3 regions of the Geminocystis sp. genome follow, and region 2 is predicted to be linked to each of the others. Evidence: predicted binding sites of a transcription regulator. Region 2 holds the regulator's gene; each other region holds the start of a gene.
The links. Region 2 encodes NtcA, which controls nitrogen genes in cyanobacteria. Its sites were predicted from a motif close to TTTGTANCNNNNGNTACAAA; they were not measured.
Positions count from the first base shown of each region.

Region 1: the regulator NtcA is predicted to act here: its motif matches at 3,196-3,215, upstream of ACEW8E_RS04515 (CmpA/NrtA family ABC transporter substrate-binding protein).
Region 3: the regulator NtcA is predicted to act here: its motif matches at 2,914-2,933, upstream of ACEW8E_RS06940 (ferredoxin--nitrite reductase).

Region 1 is NZ_JBGSUU010000045.1:20,220-25,652, reverse strand. It holds gene ppsA (phosphoenolpyruvate synthase) at 1-193, opposite strand, end outside; gene cysH (phosphoadenosine phosphosulfate reductase) at 693-1,499, opposite strand; gene ACEW8E_RS04525 (hypothetical protein) at 1,555-1,707, shown strand; gene ACEW8E_RS04520 (hypothetical protein) at 2,035-3,081, shown strand; gene ACEW8E_RS04515 (CmpA/NrtA family ABC transporter substrate-binding protein) at 3,293-4,624, shown strand; gene ntrB (nitrate ABC transporter permease) at 4,731-5,433, shown strand, end outside.
Region 2 is NZ_JBGSUU010000029.1:2,900-8,332, reverse strand. It holds gene ACEW8E_RS02225 (chlorophyll a/b binding light-harvesting protein) at 1-187, shown strand, start outside; gene ACEW8E_RS02220 (DUF3084 domain-containing protein) at 394-1,863, opposite strand; gene ntcA (global nitrogen regulator NtcA) at 1,919-2,596, opposite strand; gene fabI (enoyl-ACP reductase FabI) at 2,753-3,538, shown strand; gene dxs (1-deoxy-D-xylulose-5-phosphate synthase) at 3,736-5,433, opposite strand, start outside.
Region 3 is NZ_JBGSUU010000065.1:15,585-21,017, reverse strand. It holds gene ACEW8E_RS06950 (dynamin family protein) at 1-607, opposite strand, end outside; gene ACEW8E_RS06945 (hypothetical protein) at 775-900, opposite strand; gene ACEW8E_RS06940 (ferredoxin--nitrite reductase) at 1,215-2,762, opposite strand; gene hemL (glutamate-1-semialdehyde 2,1-aminomutase) at 3,197-4,501, shown strand; gene ACEW8E_RS06930 (hypothetical protein) at 4,683-4,919, shown strand; gene ACEW8E_RS06925 (ABC transporter permease) at 4,938-5,433, opposite strand, start outside.

The sequences.
Region 1 (5,433 bases), on a different contig from region 2:
AAGCGTAAGCAGTGGTAGCGAATCCTGTAGGTACATTAACACCTTTAGCGGTCAATTGTTGGATCATTTCTCCTAAAGAGGCATTTTTACCTCCTACCATCGGCACGTCTTCGATACCGACTTCTTCAAACCACAAGATGAATTTTTCTTGTTTGGTTGTAGCGTTAATTTTTTCTGGAGCGGTATTTACCATAATAATTAATCTCCTTAATCATATAATCTAAAAGAGTCTAAAAATAATTGACTTAATATCATATTTTCGGTAAGTTTATAATTAACTTAATCTTTATTTAAGATTCATTTCTTCAGGATAATAAATATTAAGAAAAAATAAAAATACTTAGGTAATAGCTTAATAAAATTAGTAATTACAGGTCTTAACTGCTACTAATCTTGTTAAGATTTAATTAAGATCTACTTGATTTTTTTGACAGCTTTTTTTTCTAAAATTATTTATCTAAATCTAATTTTATTAAAGCAGATATTATGAAGGGATCAATTATTTTGATAGAAAACTTAACGAATCTTTGCAAAGATTTAACTTTGACTGTTTAAAATAACCATGCTTAAAACTCTCCTGAAAAAGTATCAGTGATGAGAGTAGATTTTTGTTCTTGTATTGGGTGTTAGGTTTAATATTACGATATTTTTTTTGACAATTTATATAAATTATTCTTAAATTCCATAGACATTTATAGTTGACTAGAATCTAAACTTTGTGCTTCTTCGTTACTTATGGGTAAATGTAAACCACATTCTTGTTTAACTCCATGAAAACGGGTGTCTCTTTCATTATCATCATCAGCAGTGAGGGGACGACTTGAATGCCAATCACCTACAGAAACATAACCTTGATCAAAATAAGGATGATAGGGTAAGTTATATTTTGTTAAATATTGATAAATATCTTTAGAAGTCCAAGTTAATATAGGTAAAATTTTATATTGCTCACCCTGTTGATTAACATAATCTAATTTTTGACGAAATACCGTCTGATTTTGTCTTAATCCTGCTAACCATGCTTTGGCTTCTAAATCTTTTAATGCCTTTTGCATGGGTTCTACTTTTCTGATACGATCATATAAATTCAGGGAATCTAAATCTTTTTGTTGCCATAATTTTCCGTAAATAGCCTCCATTCGAGCAGGAGAAAGTTCAGATTGATATACTTTTAAATTGAGATTAAGTCTATCAGTTAATTGTTGAGCAAAAATATAAGTTTCTTTTGGTAAATAACCTGTATCCACCCAAATGATAGGAATATCAGGGACAATTTGAGTAACGAGGTGTAACATCACTGCTGCTTGAATACCAAAACTGGTACTCATGATTAAATGTTGATCAAATTCTTGACTAGCCCATGTTATTATTTCTTCTGAGTTTGCGGTGGCTAAATTTTCATTAATGAGATCGAGATCGAGATAAGAGTTAGATAATTGATACACTGCTTTTATGGATGATTCTTGAAAAGATGAAATACTATTAGACACTGTCATCATTAGACATCTCCAAAATAAAAATAAACTTAGAATAAGTATTTATAGAGATAACTTGATGAATCAACTTTTAGAATATATCAATAATAACCCAAAAGAAACAAAAAGAATAATTGGTATTGCCTACCCACAGTTTAAACAACTAATGGAAAATAACATAAAAATTAACCCTAATAAAAAAAAGCAATTTCTGCGGATAAAAAATTATTAATTAAAGATAGTGGTGGAAGAAAAAATGTCTAAAACCTGAAGATAAAATTCTTTTAACCTTATATTACCTCAGTTCGATGCTTTCAATATCAGATTTAGGCAGTTTTAGAGATTATTTAAGTAGTTGAGTAGGTTGCGATCGCATTATCAAAATGAATGGAAAAAGCGAAAAAGATATTGGGGATGGAGTAGCAGTAGAAGCCATGGGAGAAAGAATGAATAAAATTCAGAAGAAATAATCATAAATCAATAAAAGCGATCCTATCTTAATTTATACTGAATTTTAAATTTAATTAGCGAGAAATATAAATATTTTCAATAGAAAATAATGAAAATAAATTCCCGTACTTTCAAGTTTATAATTTATTTAGTCAGTGTTGCTTTACTTATTATCCTTATCCAATTAGGTATTCCTAAATCTACAAATAATTATCAAAAACTAACGGTTTTAAAAGAAATTCCACCTCAAGCGCAACAAGTAAAAACGGGAATTTATGTCATGAATGTATATGATCTCAATGCCTCTAGTAATACTTACTATGGTGATTTTTATGTTTGGTTTAAATGGAAAGGAAAAATTAATCCCATCGAAAATGTAGAATTTGCTAACGGAGTTGAAGATTGGGGAACAGTATTAACACCTGTTTATGAAGAAATACAAACATTACCCGATGGTAGTTTTTATCAAGTATTAAGATTAGAAGGTAGATTTACTCAACCATTCTCTTTTCAAAATTATCCCTTAGATCGAGAACATTTAAACATATTATTAGAAAACTCAGTCTATACGATAGATCAATTAGTTTATGTTGCTGATCAAGAACAATCTGGATACTCTGATAGTCTAAACCTTCCGGGATGGAAAATTCAGAATTTTGAATTATTAAGTTTAGTTCGTCAATATAATACTAATTTTGGCGATATACGCTTAACCGATACCACTCAACATTCTATTTTGCAATACTCGTTAAATATATCTCGACCCGTCAGCTTTTTTCTTTGGAAACTTTTATTACCTCTTGTCATTGTTGTTGCTACGGGCTGGGGATCTTTACTGTTAAATCCTGAAAATATAGACTCTCGAATTACTTTACCCGTAACAGCTTTATTAACGGCTGTTTTTCTTCAACAAAGCTATTCAGCTTCTTTACCTGAAGTTGGTTATCTCGTTCTCCTTGATAAGATTTATGTTATTACTTATGTTCTAATCTTTATCTCTATCATAGAAGCCATCGTAACTGCAGAATGGATTAGAGAAGAAAATTCAGAAAATTATTCACGAATTACTCGACTTGATCATCTGCTTTTAGGGTTTCAAATCTTCACTTTTGGTATAACCATATTAGTATTAATTTGGGTTAGTTATGTAAGCTAAAGTTATTTTAAATACCATTGAAAATTATCTATAAATTAAAACTTATTTTCAAAAAGTCCTTTTAAAATGCAAATTATGAATATAGTAAATTTATTTTCTGCAAATAATAAAAATTTTGTGACTAAACATACAAATTTCCTCATAGCAAAGGTTTTAAATATGTACATCAAACTTAACAAATATTCAGATAAATCAAAAAAACCATTAAAATATGTCTCAAGTATCCAGACGCAAGTTTATTTACACGGCCGGAATTACTGCTGTAGGTAGTGCTATCCTTCATGGTTGCACCAGTGGAGGTAATCAACAACCCACCACAGAAACTACTCCCCCTTCTACCACGAATACCACACCAGCCACTGGAGATGGACCAGAAGTAACTACCGCCAAACTTGGTTTTATCGCTTTAACTGACTCTGCACCGCTAATTATTGCTAAAGAAAAAGGCTTTTTTGATAAATATGGCATGACAGGAGTAGAAGTACTTAAACAAGCATCTTGGCCAGTAACTAGAGATAATATTGAATTAGGTTCAGGGGGCGGTGGTATTGATGGAGCACACATTCTTACACCCATGCCTTATCAGATGACATTAGGTACTATCACCAAAACAAAACAACCAGTACCAATGTATATTTTGGCACGATTAAATACTAATGGTCAAGGAATTTCCGTAGCTGATAAGTATAAAGATCTAAAAGTAGGGCTTGATAGTTCAGCTATGAAAGATACTTTTGCCAAAGCGAAAGCCGATGGGAAACAGTTAAGTTGTGCCATGACTTTTCCCGGTGGTACTCATGATTTATGGATGCGTTATTGGTTAGCGGCTGGGGGTATTAACCCTGATACAGATGTTTCAGTAGTTCCCGTACCTCCTCCCCAAATGGTGGCAAATATGAAAGTTAGTAATATGGAGGCTTTTTGTGTAGGTGAACCTTGGAATGCTCAGTTAGTTAACCAAAAAATTGGTTTTACTGCTTTGGTTACAGGTGAATTATGGAAAGATCATCCAGAAAAAGCCTTCAGTTTGCGCAAAGATTGGGTTGATGCTAATCCTAAAGCCGCTAAAGCTTTATTAATGGCAGTATTAGAAGCACAACAATGGTGTGATCAACCAGAAAATGTTGAAGAAATGTGTCAAATTGTTTCTCAAGATAAATGGTTTAAAGTACCTTTTGAAGATATTATCGGACGTTCTAAAGGTACTATTGATTTTGGTAACGGTAGGGTAGAAGAAAATTTCCCTCAAGCTATGAAATTTTGGAGAGATAACGCTTCTTATCCTTTCAAAAGTCATGATTTATGGTTTTTAACTGAAAATATCCGTTGGGGTTATATTCCAGCCGATACTGACACAAAAGCGTTAGTAGAGCAAGTTAACCGTGAAGACTTGTGGAAAGAAGCCGCTAAAGAATTAAAAGTAGCAGACGCACAAATTCCTGCAAATTCTTCTCGTGGAGTAGAAACTTTCTTTGATGGTACAAAATTTGATCCTGAAAATCCTAAAGCCTATTTAGATGGATTAAAAATCAAAAAAGCGTAAAAAAATGAGGAATGAGTAATTATTAATTAGTAATTGGTAATTATTCTCCTTTTCAATTAAGTACATTTTCTTTTAGTTATTTATCTATAAATATAAAATAAATATTATGATTTCAAAAACTCAAAAACCATCAAAAGGGGCTAATATTTTAAATTCTATTCTCTATTCTCAAAACAGCAGAAAAATAGTTGCTCCATTAGTTGCCTTATTTATTTTATTAGCAATTTGGCAAATATTATGTTCAGGAGAAACGCCTAATTTACCCGCACCAACTACGGTAATAAAAGAAACATGGGATCCTTATATTATTGATCCATTTTTTAATAATGGCGGTACAGATGTTGGTTTATTTTGGCAACTTTTAGCTAGTTTAAAACGGGTAGCTATCGGCTTTTCTTTGGCTACAGTAGTGGGTATTGCATTAGGTATTTTAATCGGTGCAAATCGTCTTGTTTATTCTGCTTTAGATCCCATTTTTCAAGTATTAAGAACTATTCCTCCTTTAGCGTGGTTGCCTATATCTTTAGCGGCTTTGAGACAATCTGATCCTTCTGCTATTTTCGTTATTTTTATTACCGCAATTTGGCCTATTATCATCAATACCACCGTTGGAGTTCAACAAATTCCTCAAGATTATAATAACGTTTCTAGGGTGTTAAAATTATCAAAAATGGAATACTTTTTCAACATCTTATTTCCTTCTACTGTACCTTATATTTTCACAGGCTTAAAAATTGGTATTGGCTTATCTTGGTTAGCAATTATTGCCGCAGAAATGTTAGTAGGTGGTGTGGGCATTGGCTTCTTTA
Region 2 (5,433 bases):
AATCACCCCTTATTTTGCAGATACCGTTCAATTACCTTACGGAGAACATACATCTCGTGCTTGGTTAGCTAATGCTCATTTCTTCCTTGCTTTCTTTTTCTTACAAGGACATTTATGGCATTCTTTACGCGCTTTGGGATTTGATTTTCGTCGGGTAGAAAAAGCACTGGATTCTATCCAAGCCTAAAAACCCATGAGAGAAAAAAGGGTTAATATACTGTCATATATTTAATCCTTTCCTCTCTACAGCTTTAAGACTACAAAAGTTGAGGACAAATTTGGGAAAATAGTCCATAACTAAATTATCAATGATTCTCTTGTTCATTTTATGAGGAACTTTCGCAAACTGTCAACAGTGAAAGTGTCCTCTTTTTTTGTGGTGATTGATAAAGTTTATAATCTCAAAATTTCTTTTCCGTCGGCAATAACTACTAAATTAACTTGTAAAGGCCCTGAAGCATTGGTTTCTTTTCCTGCTACTGCTAAAATTTCATCAATGGATTGATTTGTTAATTTTAAATTTTGAACAAAATTAATTAAAGAAATAATCTTACCATCACCGATGATAATTTGACCTAATAGCCCTTCTTGTCTTGCTCTAAATTGCGCTACAGATATTAAAAAATCTAGCTTTTCTTGTAACTCTTTTCCATTCAAATCATTAGAATCCATGGCAATAGATGCAATAGTTTCATTTTTGTCATAAACTTTTTTATTAGGAGAAACATCAGCAAAAATACGCACTTTTTCTTCTCCTTGAACATAATTACCAGCAGAGACAATTCTAATTAAATATTCTCCATTGTCAGATAATTCTGTTTTAATTTGTTGTACTTGTGCTTTTGTTATTTGTACAAATCTTTGATCTGGGAAATTATTTCCATAGCCTAAAATTTGCATAACACCCCGATTAGCTTCGTTTAAAATACCATCAATTAATTCATCTAAATTAGTAGTTTTATCTGTTTTTACGAGGGTTAAATTTAAAATTTGTCCTTTAACTACCGCAATAGGACGTTCTCTTAAATCTTGATAAGTTTGATAATATTGTTCTAAGATTTCTACTTCTTTGCGAAAAAAGCCTAATTCTTTTTCTAAAGATAATAACTCTTGCTCTTTGGTATTTAAAATTTTATCTTTTTCTGAAATACGTTGATCTAATTTAGAAATTTGTTGATCTCTTGATTTAATATCAGACTGTAATTGACTTTGTTTATTTTTTAAATCTACTAAACTTTGCTCTTGTTTTTGTAAAATTCTATCTTGTTTTTGTAAAATATTTTCTTGTTCTTGAATTTGAATTCGCTTATTATTCAAGTCATTATCTCTTTGAACAATGGACTCTTCTAATTTTTTACTTTGATTTTCTAGTTTTTCTTTTTCTGCTAATAACTTAGTTTTTTCTGTAACAATTTTCTTTACTTCTTCATTTATTTTATTTGTTTGAGCGGATAATATTTTAAGTTGGTTTTGAGTCGTTTTTAATTCTTTTCCTGTGATATTTAATAATTTTTTTTCCTGATTTTGTCTATTTTGAGCTATACTTAATTCCTGTTCTACTCTTTTTTTTTCTCTCTCAACTTTTTCCAATTGTGCCGTAATTTCTCTTCTTTTTTTGAGAATTTCATCTAATTCAAAAACCCCTTGACGCAAAGATTCACTAAAACTAAATAAGATAATTAACGTAGAAGCAGAAATTAATATACCAGTACTAATTGTGATCACAATAGCCGTTTGTTTCGGGCGCAATTGAAATAATCTCAATCTCGCTTTACCTACTTTTGTCCCGATGCGATCGCCTAATGCGGCGATTAAACCGCCCAATATTAACATTGCGGCAACTAAAATATAGGCACTTGTCATCAGTTTATAGAGTTATTTACTCCTCAAATAATCAATCTTTAGAACTTTCTTTAGCTTAAGCAAATTGTTGACTAAGAGCAACAGGATTATGAACTGTAATTTTTTTCTTAGTAATAGAAATCAAACAATCTTGTCTTAATTCACCTAACAAACGAGTTACGGTTACTCTGGTTGAACCGATAGCCTCAGCGATGGCTTGATGGGATAGTTTTAAATCAATAGTAATACCATTAGCAGTAGGTACACCAAAATCTCGACAAAGAATAAGCAAAAAACTAACTAAACGGGAAGCCATATCTCGATGTGCTAAAGTTTCAATCATCAATTCTGTTTGTAAAATGCGAGAAGATAAACCCTGTAACATTAAGCGAGATAACTCAGGATTATCTTTAAGAGAACGTTGAAAATGCTCAATAGGAGCGGATAATAATTCTACAGGAGTGAAAGCTACAGCATGATAAAAACGGTCAGATTTTTGTCCCGTAATCAAAGATAAAACCCCAAAAATACTATTTTCTCGTAGTAAAGCAACAGTAATTTCTTCCCCAGCTTCATATACCCGTGACAATTTTACAGCACCTTTAATTAAAAAATATACCCTTTCAGCAGGATCACCGGGGAAAAATATTGTTTTACCTCGCTCAAATCTTTCCACCACAGGAGTATAAATTCCTGCTCCAATTTGACGAAATACAGATGCTAAAGGTTGTTCTTGAGTTGAAATTGATTGCATAAGGGATAGTTACTTAATAATATTTAATGTTTGAGGGTATAAATGACACTTTCTATAAGAGAATAAGTAATTGTAAACTAGATAACTATCTATAACTTAATTAGTTTAGCGAATTATTGTCAGATATTACAGAAAATTAAAGAAAAAATCAAGAATATGTTAGATTTAACCAACAAAAACGCCCTTGTAACGGGTATTGCTAACAATAAATCCATTGCTTGGGGTATCGCTCAACAACTACACAAAGCTGGAGCAAATATTGGAGTTACCTATCTTCCTGATGAAAAAGGTCGATTTGAGAAGAAAGTAGGAGAATTAGTCGAACCTTTAAAACCTAGTCTTTTTCTTCCTTGTAACGTGCAAGATGATGCTCAAATAGATGAAACCTTTGCTCAAATTAAAGAAAAATGGAATCATATTGATATTTTAATACACTGTTTAGCCTTTGCGGGGAAAGATGATTTAACTGGAGATTTTAGTAATACTTCTAGGGATGGTTTTAAAACCGCTCTTGATATTAGTGCTTATTCCCTTACTCGTTTAGTACAAGCAGCTAAACCTCTTTTAAGATCAGGTGGTAGTATTGTTACATTAACCTATCTTGGAGGAGTAAAAGTTATCCCTAATTATAACGTCATGGGAATTGCTAAATCTGCCTTAGAAATGAGTGTACGTTACCTCGCCGCCGAATTAGGTAGTCAAAATGTAAGAGTAAATGCTATATCGGCTGGTCCTATTCGCACTTTAGCATCTTCTGCTGTTGGTGGTATCTTAGATATGATCCACCATGTAGAAGCCGTTGCACCTTTAAAACGTACCGTCACTCAAACAGAAGTAGGTAACGCTGCCGCTTTTCTCTGTAGTGATTTGTCTAGTGGTATTACAGGACAAATTATTTATGTCGATGCTGGTTATGAAATTATGGGCATGACTCAAGGATAATCCAAGTAAAGAAAGGAGAAAGGAGTAAGGAGAAAGGAGAAAGGAGTAAGGAGAAAGGAGTAATGAGTAATGGGTAATGAGTAAGGAGTAAGGAGTAAGGAGTAAGGAGTAAGGAGTAAGGAGTAAGGAGTAAGGAGTAATTAATTCCTAATTCCTAATTCCTAATTCCTAACTTCCTAATTTCTAATTCCTAATTCCTAACTTTTAACTCCTAACTCCCCATTCCAAGTTACAGATGGTTTTTGAGAGAAAAAAGAAGCTAAAATCTCTTGAGAAATTTGACTACTGGTTAAGCCTAAATCGATCATCGATTCATTGGGTGTTGCATGATCTACTAAAATATCAGGAACACCAAAACGTTTTAATTTCACCATAATATCGTTATCTAATAGAGCTTCTGCCACAGCAGAACCAAAACCCCCCATTAATGATCCTTCTTCAAGGGTGACAACTTTACCAATTTTTTCTGCTAAGGGTAAAATTAATTCTTCGTCAAGGGGTTTCACAAAACAAGCATTAATTACAGTGGCCTCAATACCATGTTCTCTTAAAATTTCCGCAGTTTGCATAGCGGTATTAACCATCGTGCCATAACCTAGTAATAAAATATCATCACCGTTGCGCAAAATTTCTCCTTTACCAATTTCGATTTCTTCCCAACCTTCCTCAGCTAAAGGTACACCTAAACCATTCCCACGAGGATAACGCATGGCGATCGCACTATCAGTATAATTAATACCTGTCACCATCATTCGCTGTAATTCCGCTTCATCTTTAGGGGCCATAATTACAAGATTAGGAATACAACGCAGATAAGAAATATCATACATTCCTTGATGAGTAGGACCATCAGCGCCGACAATTCCCGCTCTATCTAAACAGAAAAACACTGGTAGTTTTTGAATGCAAACATCATGAATAATCTGATCGTAGGCTCTTTGTAAGAAAGTTGAGTATATAGTAACTACAGGACGCATTCCTTCACAAGCTAAACCGGCTGCTAAAGTGACGGCGTGTTGTTCTGCGATACCAACATCAATATATTGTTTTGGTAATTTTTGTTGCAACTTATCTAACCCTGTACCTGTTGCCATGGCTGCAGTGATACCAATAATTTTGGGATTATTTTGGGCTAGAGTAGTTAGAGTATGGGCGAAAACTTTAGAATAACTAGGGGGTTTAGGTTTATTAGAAGGAATAGGTTTTCCAGTGGCTAAATTAAATGGACTTTGAGCATGATAACCTACTTGATCTTTTTCAGCGAGACTGTAACCTTTACCTTTTACTGTCACAACATGGACTAAAACAGGGCCTTTTATTTTATGGGCTTTATTAAAAGTATCGATTAATTCTTTGAGATTATGACCATCAATAGGGCCAAAATAAGTAAAACCTAACTCTTCAATTACCGCTCCAACTTTAGGCATAGCAAGACGTTTCATTGCTTCTTTGAGGTTTCTCATTTCAGGAGAAAGATTTGCACCATCACCAAAGAAAGGAAAATGTTTGAATTGTTCTTCTAAATTATCTGTGATAAATTGAATAGGATCAGATAAACGAACCTTATTGAGATAACGAGAAATTGCCCCTACGTTCGGAGAAATAGACATTTCATTATCATTTAACACCACCATCAAATTAGTATCGGGTAAATGTCCTGCGTGGTTAATGGCTTCTAATGCCATGCCTCCGGTTAGCGCCCCATCACCAATAATGGATACTACTTTAAAATCTTCGCCCTTACTATCTCTTGCTAAAGCCATGCCTAGACCAGCAGAAATACTTGTAGAAGCGTGTCCTGCACCAAAATGATCAAATTTGTTCTCTGAGCGTTTTAAGTAACCAGCAATGCCATTTTTCTGCCGTAGTGTGTGAAACTTGTTATATCTTCCTGT
Region 3 (5,433 bases), on a different contig from region 2:
TAGGATCTAAAATACTGACAAGACGAATAATGTCATTTAAGCTAGTCAAAGCCTTACCAATATTTTCTTTACCTTCTATTTTTTCACTGTCTAAAAAATTAGGTAATTCGTTTTCTGTTAAATTATAAATTTCCTCAATTAATTCACGTAAATGGGGATATTGCCCTGTTTTTTCTTCTAGTGTTTTTTCAATTTTTAATTTTTGGATTTTTTCTTTTAAAGCAATATAGCAACCTTTAAAAACTTTTCTAATATGCTCACTAAGAATTAAAATCGGTTGAGTTAATTCCTTTTTTAAAATGATTTCAGTGGGAATAGTTGTCATGGCAGCGTTACGACTGGGCAATAAATCATCACCGACAATGGCGTTAATAATCGTTGATTTACCTGCTTTCATCGGGGCAACTACAGCCATTCTTAACTCTAATTCTTTGACATTAACAACGGCGTTATCTATATCCTGTTGATAGTCTCCGTATTTTTCTCCCGAATTGTCACCGCTTAAAGTCTCTTTTACATCCCCCATTAATTTACTAACATTACCCAGAAGATTTAACACATCTTGCTGTAAACCGTAAATATTGGGTTTTAGATCATTCGTATTCATTTTAGTTTTTCCGTTTTTTATTGACTAAGTTACAAATTATCTTGAACAAATTGTATTAGTTTATCTTTTTATCGTTTCTTATTTATTTATCAGTCTCGTTTTCTGAATTTATGCAAAACTAGAATAAATTTACGAAAAATTTGATCAATGTTGTTGTAACCATTGTTCTATACCATTCCATGCTTTTTTGCCATTGTCAAAGGACTATGGGCGATCGCCTTTATTAATTTATGGACAATTGCAAGGAAAATTAAGAATAAAAAGTTAATCATCACTTCATTAATTAAATTCATTAATTGAACTAAATGCACGAAAAATTAACCTAAAACAGAATACTTAGATCTTACAGCTATTTCCATTAACTGGTAAAAGATTGAAATTGACTTAAATCATACTAAGATTGATTTTTTGACTTTTACTTATTAAATATTTTGAGTTGATGCAAGATTTCAGCGAAACCTAAAACCTCGTTAAGTACTCAGGCAAAATTAATTGTATATTAGCGATGGATTCAAACCCATTCTTATCAGAAGTTTGAGAAAAATAAAATGCACAATTAATTTTACTCACTTACTTATATCAAAGATTCTTGCATCGAGTTCACATATTATTTAACCGTTGCACCAAAATCAGAGATTAATAAATCTTTTAACACTGATTTCAAATCATCACAAGGAATACTTTTTTGAGTTACACTACCTAAATGAGCGTCTTTGCCAACTTTTCCTCCCGTAAATAAATTAACACCTTCGACAACTTGTCCATCTTTTTTCGCTTTTGTCCCCATTAAACCTATATCACCTGCTTGAGCTTGTCCGCAAGAGTTAGGGCAACCTGTCCAATGAATACGCACTCTTTTAGGTATATTTAATTCAGCGTCTAATTCTTGAGCTAATTTTAGCCCTCTTTCTTTCGTTTCCACTAGGGCAAAATTGCAATAACGAGCCCCCGTACAGGAAATTAGCGATCGCACGAGAGGAGACGGATTGACGGGATATTGTTGTAAAATAGGTTCAGCTAAAAAGGCTTCTACTTTTTCATCCTTCACAAAAGGAATAATAAAATTTTGCTCTACCGTTGCCCGAATTTCCCCATTACCATAAACATCGGCTAGACGAGCTATTTCATACATTCCGTGAGCGTCTAAATGTCCTACGGGGATATGGATGCCGATATAATTATAACCCTCTTGAACTTGGGGATGTACCCCTAAATGATCCCGTTTTTCCATAGTATATTCATCTTTTGGAGCGGCAAAATATAAAGATTTACCTAATTTTTTCTCCACTTCGATGCGAAAACGATTCATTCCCCATTTATCCACTAACCACATTAAACGAGATTTACCTCGATTTTCTCTTAAACCTTCCTCTAAACCATTTTCACTATAAACCGAGAGAATTGCTGCTGATAATTCGATGACTTCATCGTTAGGTTTTACCCATACATCCATCGGTATGGCTTCTGCACAACGTTGAGCGGATAAATAACCACCAATCAACACATTAAAGCCAAATTCATCATCTTTAAAAGCGGGAATAAAAGCAATATCATTAATTTCTGCATGGATAGAATTATCCCTCGCACCGTCAACGGCAATATTTAATTTCCGAGGTAAATTGCTAAACTCATAACTACCTTGCCCTTTATTGGTGATTAAATCCTGTAACTTCTGGTTTAATTCCCTTGTATCGAATAATTCATCAGGATCAATTCCAGCTACAGGAGAACCTGTTAAGTTACGAACATTATCCATGCCAGATTGAATGGAAGTCATACCCACCACTTCTAATTTTTGGAAAATTTCGGGGATGTCTTCGAGATGCACTCCTCTTAATTGTATATTCTGACGAGTAGTAATATCTGCCCTACCATCATCCCCGTAACGTTCAATAATTTCTGCTAAAGTACACATTTGTTCGTTAGTGAGAATCCCGTTAGGCATACGCAACCGTAACATGAATTTACCGGGTGTTACGGGGCGAAAAAAGATTCCTAACCACTTTAAACGTACAATTAAATCATCTTCCTCCATCGCTTCCCAACCCATCTCCGCAAAAGATTCTAACTCTTGTTTCACATCTAGCCCATGTTTTGCCGCTTTAACTTTTTCAATTTTATTTAATTTAACTTTTGTATTAGTAGTAATCGTCACGCTATAACCCCTTTTCAATATAGATTTAATATATAGACTAAATAATTAAACATCTAAGAAAATCAAAATTAATTCTTGTGAATAAATTATCAATTTTCTTTTTTCTTAAACCATTCTCTAATCAACAGACTATAAATTTGTCTCTTCGTATTTTGTAACGTTTAATACTTAATATCTTAATCTCAACTATTTTTGCATAAATTTTATGAGATTTTTACATGAAAAATAATAAACAAAAAATCTGAAAAATCACTATAAAGTCAGATGTTGAGCTAACTCATACTTTGATAACTTCTATTTACTTGAAAGTGCTTGATTTTATCCTAAAGATTAAGGGAAATTTCTTTGAAAAACTCAAAAACTCCCTGATTTTTCAAGAACAGTGCAAAATCTCAGTAAAATAGATTGATGAGATAAAAAAGAAGGAGATAATTTTGGTTAATTCAGTATCATTTAAAACTACAAAATCAGAACAAATTTTTACCGCCGCTCAAAAACTAATGCCAGGGGGCGTAAATTCTCCCGTGAGAGCTTTTAAATCCGTTGGTGGACAACCCATCGTTTTTGATAGAGTCAAAGGTGCTTATATTTGGGATGTGGATGATAACAAATATATCGACTATGTCGGCTCTTGGGGACCAGCAATTTGTGGACACGCTCACCCTGAAGTTATTAGTGCTTTACATGAAGTTTTAGAGAAAGGAACAAGTTTTGGAGCTCCTTGTGTTTTAGAAAATATCCTCGCTGAGATGGTTATTGATGCCGTGCCTAGTATTGAAATGGTACGTTTTGTCAATTCGGGTACAGAGGCTTGTTTATCTGTGTTACGCTTAATGCGCGCTTATACGGGTAAAAATAAAATTATTAAATTTGAAGGGTGTTATCACGGTCACGGTGATATGTTCTTAGTACAAGCAGGTTCTGGAGTTGCAACCCTCGGTTTACCTGATTCTCCGGGTGTACCTAAATCTGTTACCGCCGACACCTTAAATGCCCCCTATAACGACTTAGAAGCTGTTAAAAAGCTCTTCGCTGATCATAAAGGAGAAATTGCTGGGGTTATTTTAGAAGCGGTGGTAGGAAATTCTGGCTTTATTCCTCCTGATGCTGGTTTTCTTGAAGGTTTAAGAGTTATTACTCAAGAAAATGACGCTTTGTTAGTTTTCGATGAAGTAATGACTGGTTTCCGTATTTCCTACGGTGGTGTACAAGCAAAATTTGGTGTTACCCCTGATTTAACCACTTTAGGCAAAGTTATCGGCGGTGGTTTGCCCGTTGGCGCTTATGGTGGTAAAAAAGAAATTATGGAATTAGTTGCACCATCAGGACCTATGTACCAAGCTGGAACTTTATCGGGCAATCCTTTAGCCATGACGGCAGGGATTAAAACTTTAGAATTGCTACAAAAACCGGGTACTTATGAGTATTTAGAAAAAATTACCCATGAATTAATTACAGGTTTATTAGACATCGCTAAAAAAGCGGGTCATCAGGTAACAGGTGGTAATATTAGCGGTATGTTTGGGATGTTTTTCACGGGAAATCCTGTTCATAATTATAGTGATGCAAAACAAGCTGATACCGTTAAATTTGGACGTTTTCACCGAGGAATGTTAGAAAGAGGAATTTATTTAGCACCTTCTCAATTTGAAGCTGGTTTTACTTCCATCGCCCATACAGAAGATGATATTAAACAAACTTTGGCTGCTGCTGAAGAAGTTTTAAATAGTTTCAGTTAGTTTTAAATAGTTTCAGACAGGCTTTTGCCTGTTTTTGCTTATCAATAAAATATAAATTTTTAATAAGACTAATCATAAATTAATGGAGTATTTTGTATAATTGATGACAGAAGTTAATCAAATTTTAATATTTTAAAATAAATAACTTCAAATACATTAATAAATATAGATGAGGTGTACTATGACAATGCAATTAATGTCTATAGAATCAGAAATTCAAGACTCCATCGCCACTAACTCGAATCGGGTTTGTCATATTACTTATAATCGTGATTCATGGGTAAAACTTTACCATTCTCCTAATAGTTATAGTGAAAAAGAAGCCATATTATTATGTGAAAAATCATCAGGAATATGGGTAAGTTGGATACCAGAATATGGTGAAATTATTTTAAATAAAAGTGATTTTTATTGTTAAAAATAGTTGTATTTTTCCTTATTTATTAATACTTTTTGGATCTAGTGCATCTCTTAAACCATCACCTAATAAATTAAAAGATAAAACTGTCAAAATAATTAATATAGCTGGAGGAAAAATTAACCAAGGTTGCAAAACTAAAATTGAAGCATTGGTAGCTAAAGATAATAAATTTCCCCAGCTAGGATCTGGTTGTTGAATACCTAAACCGATTAGACTTAGTACTGATTCCGCCACAATAAAACTAGGGATTGATAAAGTAGCAGAAATGATGATATAAGTAGCGGTCTGGGGCAGTATATGTTTTATGATAATATATATTGAATTTGCACCAATAGCTTTAGCAGATTCTACAAATTCTTGTTCTTTAAGGGTTAAAACTTGCCCTCTAATGACTCTAGCTAATCCTGACCAACCTATTAAAGAAGTAATTAAAACTATTAATAAAAACCTTTGAGAACTACTTAAACTCGGTGGTAAAATGGCGGCTAATGCTACTAATAAATATATCCCC